Regions from separate parts of the Pseudorhizobium banfieldiae genome, predicted to be linked through region 2. Evidence: predicted binding sites of a transcription regulator. Region 2 holds the regulator's gene; each other region holds the start of a gene.
What was found. Region 2 encodes LexA, which represses DNA repair genes until DNA is damaged. Its sites were predicted from a motif close to TGTTCNNNNTGTGTTCNG; they were not measured.
Positions count from the first base shown of each region.

Region 1: the regulator LexA is predicted to act here: its motif matches at 1,780-1,797, upstream of NT26_RS00195 (DNA recombination protein RmuC).
Region 3: the regulator LexA is predicted to act here: its motif matches at 2,116-2,133, upstream of NT26_RS20350 (YifB family Mg chelatase-like AAA ATPase).
Region 4: the regulator LexA is predicted to act here: its motif matches at 1,875-1,892, upstream of NT26_RS17150 (helicase-related protein).

Region 1 is NZ_FO082820.1:39,967-43,605, reverse strand. Features, by position in the region: gene truA (tRNA pseudouridine(38-40) synthase TruA) at 1-194, opposite strand, end outside; gene fmt (methionyl-tRNA formyltransferase) at 194-1,129, opposite strand; gene def (peptide deformylase) at 1,193-1,705, opposite strand; gene NT26_RS00195 (DNA recombination protein RmuC) at 1,830-3,029, shown strand; gene NT26_RS00190 (ribokinase) at 3,081-3,639, shown strand, end outside.
Region 2 is NZ_FO082820.1:1,555,507-1,559,145, reverse strand. Features, by position in the region: gene eno (phosphopyruvate hydratase) at 1-546, opposite strand, end outside; gene kdsA (3-deoxy-8-phosphooctulonate synthase) at 642-1,484, opposite strand; gene lexA (transcriptional repressor LexA) at 1,691-2,407, shown strand; gene NT26_RS07720 (ComEC/Rec2 family competence protein) at 2,388-3,639, opposite strand, start outside.
Region 3 is NZ_FO082820.1:4,220,872-4,224,510, reverse strand. Features, by position in the region: gene cysK (cysteine synthase A) at 1-427, shown strand, start outside; gene NT26_RS20350 (YifB family Mg chelatase-like AAA ATPase) at 504-2,036, opposite strand; gene gshB (glutathione synthase) at 2,217-3,167, opposite strand; gene NT26_RS20340 (YraN family protein) at 3,284-3,639, opposite strand, start outside; gene rsmI (16S rRNA (cytidine(1402)-2'-O)-methyltransferase) at 3,630-3,639, opposite strand, start outside.
Region 4 is NZ_FO082820.1:3,517,010-3,520,648, reverse strand. Features, by position in the region: gene NT26_RS17165 (acetyl-CoA C-acetyltransferase) at 1-368, shown strand, start outside; gene phbB (beta-ketoacyl-ACP reductase) at 464-1,189, shown strand; gene NT26_RS17155 (YMGG-like glycine zipper-containing protein) at 1,264-1,521, opposite strand; gene NT26_RS22205 (DUF3309 family protein) at 1,550-1,705, opposite strand; gene NT26_RS17150 (helicase-related protein) at 2,036-3,639, shown strand, end outside.

The DNA of each region.
Region 1 (3,639 bases), 1.5 Mb from region 2:
TCGGCGTGGATCACCTGGCCTATCGCGTGCACGCCCGAATCCGTCCGTCCGGCACCGCGGATGGACACTGACTCGCCGGTCAGAGACAGGATGCCGTTCTGGAGTGCAGCCTGAACCGAATGGCCGTTCTCCTGCATCTGCCAGCCGACATAGGTCGTTCCGTCATATTCCACGGTCATGCGGAAACGCGGCATCAGCCAAGCCTCGTGCCGGCGGGAAGCGACGTTCCGCGCAGGAAGTCTGCCGCCGCCAGCGGCTTTCCGCCGGCCTTCTGCAGCCGCGTCAGTCGGATTGCGCCGCTACCGCAGGCAATGCCGAGCCTCTCGTCAAGAACCATACCAGCAGCCCCCTGCCCGTCGGCAAGCTCCGAGGAGAGGACCTTGATGCGCTCGGGACGGCCATTGATCTCGACCTCGAACCATGCCCCCGGAAAGGGGGAAAGACCCCGAATGTGGTTGTGCACCTCGGTCGCCGGTCGAGAGAAGTCGATGCGCGTCTCGTTCTTGTCGATCTTGGAGGCATAGAGAATGCCCTCTTCCGGCTGCGACTTCAGCGGCAGGTCGCCCTCTTCCAGTCGCTGCATCGCCTCCACCATGGCGCGGGCGCCGACCAGCATCAACTGATCGTGGAGTTTGCCAGCCGTGGTGTTGTCGCCGATCTCCACCTCGCGGGTGAGCGCAACTGGGCCGGTGTCCAGCCCCTTCTCCATCTTCATGACCATCATGCCCGTCTTCCTGTCGCCGGCCATGATCGCGCGCTGGATCGGTGCGGCGCCGCGCCAGCGCGGCAGCAGAGAGGCGTGGCCGTTGTAGCATCCAAGCCGCGTGCCGTTCAGAATCGGCTCGGGCAGCAGCAAGCCGTAGGCAACCACCACAGCGACATCGGCCCTGAAGCTGCGGAACTGCTCGCAGTCAGCCTCATCCTTGAAGTTCAAAGGTGTAAGGACCGGGATACCCAGAAGCTCTGCCGCCTGGTGGACGGGGGACTTCTGCAGGTCCAGTCCACGGCGTCCACCGGGACGCGGCGGCTGGCTGTAGACCGCGACGATGTCGTGGCCGGCGTCCTTCAGCGCGCGGAGCGTCGGAACCGAAAACTCTGGTGTTCCCATGAAGATGATGCGTAGCGCCATGCTGCCTGCGCTCCTTGCCGGCGGCTGCCGCCACCATGTTCGTTGACCACGCGTGGCCCGCTTTTACGCGCGGGCGCGGGCAGCCTTGGTGAACTTCTTGATCACCATCTCCCTCTTGAGGCGCGAGATGTGATCGATGAAGAGGACGCCGTTCAGGTGATCGATCTCGTGCTGAAGGCAGGTCGCCAGAAGGCCATCAGCCTGGAGGGTCTGCTGCTTTCCCTCGCGATCGATATAGTCCACGGTCACCGCAGCCGGTCGCTCCACTTCCGCATAATAGTCAGGAATGGAAAGACACCCCTCCTCGTAGACCGAGCGCTCATCGGAGGACGCAACGATCTGCGGGTTGATGAACAGCTGGGGAGCCTTGTCCTCGTCCTCCTTTGAGACGTCGATCACCAGCAGGCGGCGGGGCACACCGATCTGGATCGCCGCCAGCCCGATACCCGGCGCGTCATACATCGTCTCCAGCATGTCGTCGGCGAGACGCGTGATTTCGGAATCGACCTGCTCCACCGGCTTGGAAACCTGGCGCAGGATCGGGTCGGGAAGGATGATGAGGGGCTTGATGGTCATGGCCTCCCATAGCGCATCTTTTTGCCGGATGGAACAGGATTGCCGCTGACCAGCGGCAACAGCAGAAGGAAGCATGTTCACGATTTGATCTTTCCGCGCAAATGATTTCTGCTAGTGTGTCGGCATGAACAGCCTCACCCCGATCCTCCAGGATCTTGCAGCCGATTCCTCCAGCGCCGTCTGGCTCCTCGCAGTTTTCTTCGCAGCACTCTGCCTAACAGCCGTCGGCCTTGCTCTGGGTTCGCGCCGCAGGAGTGCAGAGCAGGCACGACAGGCCGCCCAGTCGGAGGCCCGCCTCGCAGAGCTGATGCGGGCACAGGCGGAGATGCAGGGGCGGCTTGTGACCATGGCAGAGACGCTCTCCCAGAAGCAGGCGGAACTCAATCATGCGGTGAACCAGCGACTGGACGGCATGACCCACCGGCTGGGGAGCACGATCACCGAACAAACGAAATCGACGCATGAAAACCTTCGCCTGCTGCAGGAACGGCTCGCGGTTATCGACGCGGCACAGAGCAATATCCAGACCCTGGCAAAGGATGTGGTCGGATTGCAAGCGATCCTGTCGAACAAGCAGACGCGCGGCGCCTTCGGGCAAGGGCGGATGGAAGCAATCATCGCGGACGGATTGCCGATGGGCGCCTACGAATTCCAGGCCACGCTTTCCAACGGCAAGCGGCCTGACTGTCTCGTGCGAATGCCGAATGGCGCTTCACCGCTGGTGATCGACGCGAAGTTCCCGCTGGAGGCGTGGAATGCGTTTCGCGACACGGCGGCGCCCGAGGCGCGCAAGGCAGCTGCCGTACAGTTCCGTCGTGACCTCGAGGTCCATGTCCGGGATATTGCCGAAAAGTACCTGATCAGCGGCGAGACACAGGACATGGCCTTCCTGTTCGTACCGTCGGAATCCATCTTTGCGGAGATCCACGAACATTTCGACGCCGTGGTGCAGAAGGCCCAGCGGCTGAAGGTGGTGATCGTCTCACCCTCGCTGCTGATGCTGTCTATCCAGGTCATACAGGCGGTTCTCAAGGATCAGAGGATGCGCGAGCAGGCGCACCTGATACAGGGCGAAGTGGCACTCCTGATGGAAGATCTTTCGCGACTGGACGACAGGACCCGCAAGCTGCAGGGGCATTTCCTGGCGGCGCAGCGGGATGTGGACCAGATTCTCACCTCGTCGGACAAACTCGTCCGGCGCGGAGCGAAGATCGGTGCGCTTGAACTCGAGCAGGCGGTTGAGGCGACAGGCCCAGGCGACGAGCCACGCGCCGTGGAAAGCCGGACCGGGCTCCTGAAGCTGCGGGTGGTTGACGAGGAGTAAGCGGCTCGGGCAGTGTCGCCAGCAAATTTTGACGATGCAGAAAGAGTGCCCATGATCACCGTCTTCGGATCCATCAACATGGACCTGATCGCCAACACCGAGCGCCTGCCGGAACCGGGTGAGACGGTGGCCGGAACCGGCTTTGCTACCGCCGCCGGCGGCAAGGGCGCAAATCAGGCGCTGGCTGCACGGCGGGCCGGGAGCTTCGTGTGCATGGTAGGGGCCGTCGGCAAGGACGAGTTTTCCAAGCCGGCGCTTTCACTTCTCAATCAGGCGGGTGTCGACCTGACCGCCGTCGATCATGTTGACGGGCCGACGGGTACGGCTCTCATTCTGGTTGGTGGTACCGGTGAGAACATGATCGCCGTCGTTCCGGCGGCGAACGGAACTGTTAACGAGCGACAGGCCCGCGCAGCGGTCGCGGCCATGTCGGCGGAAGACGTGTTGATGCTCCAGTTGGAAGTGCCGGCGGCTGCCGTCGAGGCGGCACTGCAGGCGGCGAAAGCGAAAGGCATCCGGTCGATCCTCAACACCGCGCCGCTCACGGCGGACGCTGCAAGACTGGTGAAGCTCGCCGACGTGGTCATCACCAACGAGACCGAGTTCGAGC
Region 2 (3,639 bases):
CGCACCGATACGAACCGCGTCACGAAGGCTCTCCGCGCCGACCGGCATGATCATGAATTCCTGGAAGTCGATCGGATTGTCGGCATGAGCGCCGCCGTTGATGATGTTCATCATCGGTACCGGCAGGACATGTGCGCCGGCGCCGCCGACATAGCGGTAGAGCGGCAGGCCGGAGGAATCGGCCGCTGCCTTGGCAACGGCGAGCGAGACACCCAGTATGGCATTGGCGCCGAGGCGCGACTTGTTGGGCGTGCCATCGAGGGCGATCAAAGTCTTGTCGATGTGGATCTGGCTTTCGGCATCGAAGCCGCCGATGGCATCGAAAATCTCGGTATTGACCGCCTCGACCGCCTTCTCAACGCCCTTGCCGCCATAGCGCTTGCCGCCATCGCGCAGTTCCACCGCCTCGTGGGCGCCGGTGGAAGCGCCCGAGGGGACAGCCGCGCGGCCCATGCTGCCATCCTCCAGGTAGACATCGACCTCCACGGTCGGATTGCCGCGGCTGTCGAGGATTTCGCGTGCGATGATATCGGTAATGGCGGTCATGATCTCTCCCTGAGGTAAACCCAATGCCCTGCGGTTATCGACAATGTCTCTTAATCGATGACAGGCGAATTACAATCCGGCTCCCGCTGCGGCGCCTAGGCAGCCTTGGCGACGGCATCGAAGGCCAGAAGCTTTTCCAGGAGCCGTCGCATGTCTTTCAGATGAACCATGTTCGGGCCATCGGAGGGCGCATTGTCCGGGTCCTCGTGCGTCTCGATGAAGAGGCCGGCGACGCCGACCGCCACTGCCGCGCGCGCCAGCGTCTCGACGAATTCGCGCTGGCCACCGGATGAACCGCCCTGCCCGCCGGGCTGCTGCACGGAATGGGTGGCATCGAAGACGACCGGCGACCCCATGGCGGCCATGATCGGCAGCGAGCGCATGTCCGAGACCAGCGTATTGTAGCCGAAGGAGGCGCCACGCTCGCAGAGAAGCACGTTCGGATTGCCGCTTGCGGTGAACTTGGCCTGGACGTTCTTCATGTCCCAGGGCGCCAGGAACTGGCCCTTCTTGACGTTGATGGCGCGACCGGTCTTTGCGGCGGCGATCAGCAGATCGGTCTGGCGGCAAAGGAAGGCCGGTATCTGCAGGATATCGACTATCGGCGCGACGAGCGCGCAATGCTCCTCGGTATGAACGTCGGTGAGCACCGGGAATCCGAACTCCTTCTTCAGGTCCGCGAATATCTCCATGGCCTTGTCCAGGCCGATGCCACGCTTGCCCGACAAAGATGTCCGGTTCGCCTTGTCAAAGGAGGACTTGTAGACGAGGCCGATCCCGAGCTCGGCGCAGAGTTCCTTGAGCCTTCCGGCGATCATGAAGGCGTGGTCACGGCTCTCCATCTGGCAGGGGCCCGCTATCAGTGCGATGCGGCTCGACTGGGAGAACAGCACCCGGCCTTCGCCGTCACCCACGACAACTTCGGGATTGGGCTTCATGTCCATGGCGGCACTCCTTTTCAAGCGGCATCTGCTCCGTCGCGTGGACCCGGCTGCGGCGGACGCGATGTCCATAACAGCAACCACCGCCTCTGTCACGGAGCCAAGGCATAAGCGCGCCGACGCAGCTGGAACTTTAGCCTTGCGGAACACACCCGGAACATATATGGTCTGTTCCGTATTTGTTTCATCGTCAGGGAACCCGGATGCTCACGCGCAAACAGCAGGAACTGCTTCTTTTCATTCACGAGAGGATGAAGGAGTCGGGCGTGCCTCCGTCCTTCGACGAGATGAAGGATGCGCTCGATCTGGCGTCGAAGTCGGGCATTCACCGGCTGATCACGGCGCTCGAGGAGCGTGGCTTCATCCGCCGGCTGCCCAATCGGGCGCGAGCACTCGAGGTCATCAAGCTGCCGGAAGCCTACAGCACCAGCCTGCAGCCGCGCCGCGGCTTCTCGCCGAGCGTCATCGAGGGCAGCCTTGGCAAGCAGAAGCCGGCACCGCCCCCCTCGCCGATCGCCGCAAGCAACGAGAACGCAAGCACGAGCGTGCCGGTCATGGGACGCATCGCGGCGGGCGTGCCGATCTCGGCAATCCAGAACAATACGCATGATATTGCGGTGCCTGTCGAAATGCTTGGCGCCGGCGAGCACTATGCACTGGAGGTCAAGGGCGACTCGATGATTGAGGCGGGGATCCTGGATGGCGATACGGTCATCATCCGCAACGGCCAGACAGCCAGCCCCGGGGACATTGTCGTGGCCCTCGTCGATGAAGAGGAGGCAACGCTGAAGCGGTTCCGCCGCCGCGGCGCCTCGATCGCGCTGGAGGCTGCCAACCCGGCCTATGAGACTCGCATCCTTCCCGCCGATCGGGTGAAGGTTCAGGGAAAGCTCGTCGGCCTCATCCGCCGCTACCACTGATCATTCGAAGCAACGGTTCGGGAAGGGTTTCGTCGAAGCGGTCGGTGCGCCAGTCATAGAAGCGGTGGCTGGTCCACGGACGGCGGGTACCGGCACTGGCCGCGTTGATCCGCCACAGGGACGGGTCGGGACTGCCATTCAAGTAGATTTCGATCGCGCCAGTCTTTCTCAGGCTTGCGCCGTTCAACAGCACGGCACCCGAGCGACATTCGTCGAACCGCGCGCGAGGGGCGACAACCAGCGCCGCCAGATCGCAGGCGCTTCCCGCAAGTCGCGGATCCTCAACCACGGCAATACTGACTCCGCCCTCACGGGCCACCGCCACGCACCACAGCTTGGGCAGGCAATGGAACCGGCCCGCATCAGCTGCGGCGAGAGCGAGCGTTGACGACATCTCCGAACGGATCCGGTCACGCTGCTCGTCCGTCAGCGCGGCTTTCACAGAAGGATGGCCTGCCGCCGCAATGCCGAGGTCACTTGCCGGAGACATGACCGGAGGGACGGGCTCGGGAAGCAGCAGAGCGCGCTGCCACTGGTCGAAGACAAACGCCGGCGAGCGCGTGCGGTTGGTGGCAACGCCATCGTTCCACAGTGCCACCAGCGCGCCGTCGTCGGAGATCAGAATATCAGGTTGGGGCAGTCGGTTCGCCTGCGAGCTCAGCGCGAAGGCGAGCGCCATGATCGGTACGCCGACCAGCCGAAGCCGGGTGCGCAACAGGGCGAGGATCAGGAACCCGATCGAGGCGATCGACAGGAACCAGGGGTGCTGCCGGCCGGTGCCGACGTCTCCACCCCAGCTGGCCACGTGCTTTGCGACCGCGATGACCGCCTCCAGCCCCAGACCCATCAGTTTCAGGAGGGGCGCGTCGAGCCCGAGCGGCATCAGCAACATGCCAAGCAGGCCGGCCGGCATGACCACGAACGAGATGATCGGCATGACGGCGAGGTTGGCCGCCAGGCCATAGCCGGCAAGCCGGTGAAAGTGCTCCATCGAATAGATCGCCGTCGACAATCCGCCGATCAGCGAAGTTGCAAAAATCCCCGCCATCCAGTGCCAGCCGGTCAGCACCGGCGCGAGCCTGCCCCGGGCGAAGATCGATGGTTCCGGATCCTCCCCTGCGCCGCGCCGGCTCCAATAGGCATAACCCGCGACCAGCGCGGCCGTCGCCGCGAATGACATCTGGAAGCTCGGCCCCATGATCTCGGAGGGGGCCATTGCCAGCATGATGAGG
Region 3 (3,639 bases), 1.6 Mb from region 2:
GATCGACATCCTCGTCTCCGGCATCGGCACCGGCGGCACGATCACCGGCGCGGGACAGGTGCTGAAGGGTCGCAAGCCGGAGCTCAAGGTGGTTGCAGTCGAACCGACCGACAGCCCGGTCCTCTCCGGCGGCAATCCGGGCCCCCACAAGATCCAGGGAATCGGTGCAGGGTTCGCGCCGCAGATCCTCGATACCGGCGTCTATGATGAGGTCGTCACGATCTCCAACGACGAGGCGTTCGAGACGGCACGGCTCGTCGCCCGGCTGGAGGGCGTGCCGGTCGGCATATCCTCCGGCGCGGCACTCGCCGCGGCGATCAAGGTGGGTAGCCGCGAGGAGAACGCGGGCAAGAACATCGTCGTCATCATCCCCTCCTTCGCCGAGCGCTACCTGTCCACGGCGTTGTTCGAAGGTCTGGGCGGCTGAACATCCTGATGCCGAGTGGCGGACGGATGCGTCCGTCCGCTACCCGCTAATCGCCACCAACCATTCGCTGTCTCTTCTAGGCCGCCGCCGAGAGCCGCTCCCCTGCCATGCGGTAGGAGATCGCTTCGGCCAGATGGATGCGACTGACGGTATCGCATCCATCGAGGTCGGCAAGCGTGCGGGCGACCTTCAGGACCCGATGGTAGCCGCGCGCGGAGAACTTCAACTTCTCCGCCGCATCGCGCAGCAATTGAAGTCCCCCCGCATCCGGCTCGGCGATCTTCTCGATCAACGCAGTGGAGCACCGTGCGTTGGTCGAGACATGTGGCGCCCCTTCCGCCCGGAAGCGCTCCTGCTGCCGCTCACGAGCGGCGGCGACGCGTCTTGCGACGTCGGCGCTCGCCTCAGCCGGCCGAGGCTTGATGAGATCGGCTGCAGAGACTGCCGGCACATCGATCCTGATATCGATCCGATCCATCAACGGCCCTGAAATACGCCCCTGATAATCCGACACGCATTTCGGCCCGCGCGCGCAGGTGTGGCCAGGCTCTCCGGCCATGCCACAGCGACACGGGTTCATTGCCGCAACAAGCTGAATGCTGGCCGGATAGGAGACCCTGTGGTTGGCGCGGGCAATAACGCATTCCCCCGTCTCGAGTGGCTGGCGCAGCGCGTCCAGCACTTGCGGCGCGAACTCCGGGAACTCGTCAAGGAAGAGAATGCCGTGGTGGGCGAGTGAAGCCTCGCCAGGCTTTGCCCGCAACCCGCCGCCCACGAGAGCGGCCATGGTGGCAGAGTGATGCGGCGTGCGGAACGGACGGCGGTCCGAAAGCTTGCCGCCGGAGAGCTGGCCAGCGATGGAATGGATCATCGAGACTTCGAGAAGTTCCGCCGCAGACAAAGGCGGAAGGATAGACGGCAGGCGTGCCGCCAACATCGACTTCCCCGAGCCGGGGGGACCGACCATCAGCAGGTTGTGACCTCCTGCGGCGGCTACCTCCAGCGCGCGCTTGGCACTCTCCTGTCCCTTTATGTCGATCAGGTCCGGCAGGTTTGCCGGCAGTGCGCGCACGGCCGGCTGCGGCCGGGAGAGAACCTGCGTACCGCGAAAATGGTTGGCGAGCGCGATCAGGCTCCGGGGCGCCAGGATGTCGATATCGGATCCGGCCCAGGCTGCCTCGGCCCCGCTGTCCGCCGGACATATCAGGCCCTTGCCGAGCGCATTCGCGCTGATCGCCGCCGGAAGCGCGCCGGCCACCGGCGCCAAGGTGCCATCGAGATTCAGTTCGCCAATGACGACATAGCCGGACAGGGCATCGGCCGGAATGGCGCCAAGGGCCGCCATGAGACCGAGCGCGATGGCCAAATCGAAGTGCGAGCCTTCCTTGGGAAGATCGGCCGGCGCAAGGTTCACCGTCACCTTCTTGGGCGGAAGCGAAAGTCCGGAGGCATGGAGGGCTGCCTGGACCCTTTCGCGGCTTTCCGCCACCGCCTTGTCGGGAAGCCCGACAATCGGCATCAGCAGCTTGCCGGGAGAGACCATCACCTGAACTTCGACAGGAACGCCTTCTATACCCTGAAATGCAACCGTAGAGACACGCGCCACCATAAACCGCCTCCAAGCTCATGCCAGAAGCGCCAAGCGATCCACGCTTTCCGCGCCAGCGATTGCAATCTGGCATGGAAATGAGAATAAAACAAGAACATCGCAGGAACTATTTCCCGTCTCTGTTGATCTTCGGTTGCAGGAGATTGTAGCGCGAGAACAAAACTGGTCTGCAGCCGCAGATCAAGGGCGCTTGGCTTCGATCGCGTCCCAAAGCAGGCCAGCAACATCGGCGCCGCCGAACTTCTTCACCTCGCGAATACCGGTCGGCGACGTTACGTTGATCTCCGTCATGTAATCGCCGATGACGTCGATGCCGACGAAGATGAAGCCACGCTCCCGAAGCGCGGGCCCGATCCGTTGGCATATCTCCCGATCACGCCGCGTCAGTTCGACGGCCTCGGCACGGCCGCCGACATGCATGTTGGAACGGCTGTCGGTCTCCGCCGGCACGCGGTTGATGGCGCCGACAGGCTCTCCATCCACCAGCAGGATGCGCTTGTCGCCCTTGCGCACGGCCGGCAGATAAGCCTGCGCGATGTAGGGCTCGCCGCGATAGACCTGTTCGAACATTTCCAGCAGCGACGTGAAGTTGCGGTCGTCGCGGGCGGAATGGAACACGCCTGCGCCACCATTGCCGTAGAGCGGCTTCAGGATGATGTCGCCCATCTCCTGGCGGAAGGCGGCGATCTCCTGCACGTCGCGGCTGATCAGCGTCGCCGGCATCAGGTCGGCAAATTCGGTGACGAAGATCTTCTCCGGCGAATTGCGGACCCATGCGGGGTCGTTGACCACCAGTGTCTTCGGATGGATGCGCTCGAGCAGATGCGTCGAGGTGATGTAGCCCATATGGAAGGGCGGGTCCTGGCGCAGGTGGATCACGTCCATGGTAGAAAGGTCGACGCGCTCGCGCTCTCCGAGGCTGTAGTGGTCGCCCTTGACATCGCGGACCTGCATCGGCTCCACGGCGGCAAAGATCTTGCCGTCGCGCATGGTCAGACGGTCCGGGGTGTAGTGGAAGAGCTCGTAGCCGCGCGCCTGCGCCTCCAGCGCCATGGCAAAGGTGGAATCTCCAGCAATGTTGATGCTGGAGACATGGTCCATCTGGAATGCGACCCTGCGGATGTTCGCCATCGTCCCTGCCCCTTCAAAAATGCCCGCCTGATGTAGGACGGCGGCTCGTCAAAGGCAACGGCTGGTATAGCCCTGACGACGGCTACCGCACCGACGGCGACAAAGCACGAACTCCCTCAGAATGCATCTGGGAAGTGCTTTGGAAGACGGCCGGGAAGCACGGCAACGACATCGTAGCGTTGCGACAGGCGCGCGGCATCCGAACGGCGTGAAAGCCATATGTCGCTTGCTGCGCGAATGCGTCGTTGGGCCGTAGCGCTCACGGCATCCACAGCCTCCCGCTCTCCGACCCTCGCCTTGACCTCGACGAAGACTGCCAGATCACCCTTTCGCGCTACCAAGTCGATCTCCCCGGCCTTGGTACGGAAGCGGATGGCGAGGATCCGATAACCTTTCGCCAGCAGAAAGAGTGCGGCGGCATATTCGGCGAAATGGCCGCGCCGTTCCGCCCGGCGCCTCTCCCTAGCTTGCT
Region 4 (3,639 bases), 2.0 Mb from region 2:
CGCTCGTGCGGATCGTCTCCTGGGCGACGGCCGGCGTCGATCCGCAGATCATGGGGACGGGACCCATTCCATCCTCGAGGAGAGCGCTGGAGAAGGCAGGGTGGAAGCCGCAGGACCTGGACCTGGTTGAGGCGAACGAGGCTTTCGCTGCCCAGGCTTGCGCCGTCAACAAGGAACTCGGTTGGGATACGGCAATCGTCAATGTCAACGGCGGCGCCATCGCGATCGGTCATCCGATCGGCGCCTCGGGTGCGCGCATTCTCAATACGCTTGTGTTTGAGATGAAGCGGCGTGGCGCCCGCAAGGGCCTGGCCACGCTCTGCATCGGAGGCGGCATGGGTGTTGCCATGTGCCTAGAGGCGATGTGACGGGCGACGGTTGCCGCAACCGATGCGGCGGCCGGCCTGATTAATTCTGCGCGGGCTCGCGAGGGCTGCTTGAAGGTGCAACGGAGGAGAGCTGCATGAGTAGGGTTGCATTGGTTACGGGGGGGACGCGCGGGATAGGAGCAGCCATATCGGTCGCGCTTGCCGCCGCCGGATTTCGCGTCGCGGCCAGTTTTGCGGGAAACGAGGAGAAGGCGAAAGCCTTCGGCGAAGAGACTGGCATTCCCGTCTTCAAATGGGACGTCTCCAACTATCAGGAATGTGCAGACGGTGTCGCCCGCATCGAGGTCGAGATCGGTCCGGTCGAAGTCCTCGTCAACAATGCCGGGATTACCCGCGACGGGATGTTCCACAAGATGACGCCCGAGCAATGGAACGAGGTCATCGGCACGAACCTCACCGGCCTGTTCAATATGACCCATCAGGTCTGGGGCGGCATGCGTGATCGCGGGTTCGGACGCATCATCAACATCTCGTCGATCAACGGCCAGAAGGGACAGATGGGCCAGGTCAACTACTCCGCCGCGAAGGCAGGCGATCTCGGCTTCACGAAGGCGCTCGCGCAGGAAGGGGCGGCCAAGAACATCACCGTCAACGCCATCTGCCCAGGCTATATCGGCACTGACATGGTGAAAGCGGTACCGGAAAAGGTCCTGAACGAGCGGATCATCCCGCAGATTCCGGTGGGCCGACTGGGCGAACCGGAGGAAATCGCACGTTGCGTGGTCTTCCTTGCATCAGACGACGCAGGTTTCATTACGGGATCGACCCTGACCGTGAACGGGGGGCAGTACTTCGCCTGATCCTCATTCGGAAGACAAAACGAAAAGCGGCGCCGGGGTTACCGGCGCCGCTTTTTTGTTACAGAAGGTGCCAATTAGCGGCAGCGTGCTTCGTAGGTCCGGCCGTAGCGATCCCGATAGACGCAGTAGCCCGAGCGCTCCTGGGAGGCACCCACCAGCGCGCCGACCGCACCACCTGCGACCGCGCCGACCGCTGCACCACCCCAGCTGTTCGTTGCAAGGCCGCCGACAACAGCGCCGGTACCGGCGCCGATGGCCGTGCCGCGTTCCGTGGAGGTGCAGGATGCGAGAGAGCCGATGAGGGCGGCGGCGAGCAAGATCTTCTTCATGATTTTTCCTTCCCGATTTGACGACGCTTTACTAGATCCTGCCCATGAGCAGGAGGATTATGACGATGACCAGGATGAGCCCGAGACCTCCTGATGGTCCGTAGCCCCAGCCGCGGCTGTAACCCCAATTCGGCAAAGCGCCAATCAGGAGCAGTATCAGGATTACCAGCAACACCGTACCGAGCATGCTATTCTCCGATCCAACATTCAGGATGCGGGAACAAACGCATCTTCTACCGTTTTGTTCCGCGGCATCAATGGACGGGAAAACAATTTGTTCCAGGACCAGCGCAAGGAATGCGCACGCGGCCATAGGCCGCGTGAGAACAAAACAGCATCCGAGCGAGTCAGCGATTCGTCGCCAATTTGTTCCGCTTTGTTCATGACGACCTTGCAAAACAGCGGGACAGGCACGCTGGCGTCTTGCCATGCCGGCTTGCGATTGCCATGTCTGGGGCGCTGGTGACGCGTGCTCCGGCACTCACCATGTACGGATACGGATTTGAATTTCCATCCTATGATCCTCAGCGGCCGCGGTGTTACCGCCGTTCTCGGCCCCACCAATACCGGCAAGACCCACTATGCGATCGAACGGATGGTGGCCCACGGCAGCGGTGTGATCGGCCTGCCGCTGAGACTTCTTGCTCGCGAAGTCTACACCCGGGTGGTGGAGAAGGTCGGGACAAACGCGGTCGCGCTGGTGACCGGCGAGGAAAAGATCAGCCCGTCGAATGCCCGGTTTTCTGTCTGCACCGTCGAAGCGATGCCGCGGGAAACGAACGCTGCATTCGTCGCGATCGATGAGGTGCAACTGGCCGCCGATCTCGAGCGCGGACACATCTTCACCGATCGCATCCTGCATCTGCGAGGTCGCGAGGAGACGCTGCTTCTCGGTGCCGGCACGATGCGGCCGATCCTGGAGCGCATCCTGCCCGGCATCACCATCGTCGAGCGGCCACGGATGTCGCAACTTTTCTATGCGGGCCAGAAGAAGATCACCCGGCTCCCGCAACGTTCGGCCATCGTGGCGTTCTCGGCCGACGAGGTTTACGCGATTGCAGAACTGATACGCCGGCAACGGGGTGGCGCCGCGGTCGTTCTCGGGGCGCTCAGCCCGCGCACCCGCAACGCCCAGGTCGGGCTCTACCAGGAAGGTGATGTCGAATATCTGGTGGCAACCGACGCCATCGGCATGGGACTCAATCTCGATGTCGATCATGTTGCCTTCGCCCAGGACCGCAAGTTCGACGGTTTTCAGTTCAGGCATCTCACGCCCGGTGAGATGGGCCAGATAGCCGGCCGTGCGGGCCGCCATCTCCGCGATGGTACGTTCGGCGTGACAGGTCAGGTCCCGCCGCTAGACGACGAACTTGTCGAGCGGATCGAGAGCCATGAGTTCCAGGAGGTCAAAGTCCTGCAGTGGCGGTCGAAGGCGCTCGACTTCTCGTCGCTCCGGGATCTGCGTGAAAGCCTGGAAGTGGCTCCCACTGTTCCTGGCCTCACCCGCGCCCTGCCCGCCACCGACAGCCGGGCTCTGGAGCACCTCTGCCGCTATCCCGAGATCCTGGATATCTCCACGACGCCGGCGCGGGTCGAAAAGCTTTGGGAGGCTTGCGCGCTCCCGGACTACCGTCGAATTGCGCCGGCGCAGCATGCGGACCTCATTTCGACTCTTTTCTTCGATCTTGTGCGTCGCGGAACCGTGAATGAGGAATTCATGGCCGAGCAGGTCAAGCGCGCTGACCGCACGGATGGTGAAATCGATACCTTGTCGGCGCGGATCGCGCAGATCCGCACGTGGACTTACGTCTCGAACCGCCCGGGCTGGCTGACTGATCCGACACACTGGCAAGAAAAGACCAGGGAAATTGAGGACAGGCTGTCGGACGCGCTACATGAACGGTTGACGAAACGCTTTGTTGACCGCAGGACATCTGTGCTCATGAGGCGCCTGAGAGAGAATGCGATGCTGGAAGCAGAAATCAGTGTGAATGGCGATGTCTTCGTAGAAGGACATCACGTCGGGCAGTTGGCCGGATTCCGGTTTACGCCGGTATCGGGCGCTGAAGGTCCCGATGCGAGGGCTGTCCAGGCGGCGGCACAGAAGGCTCTGGCGCTCGA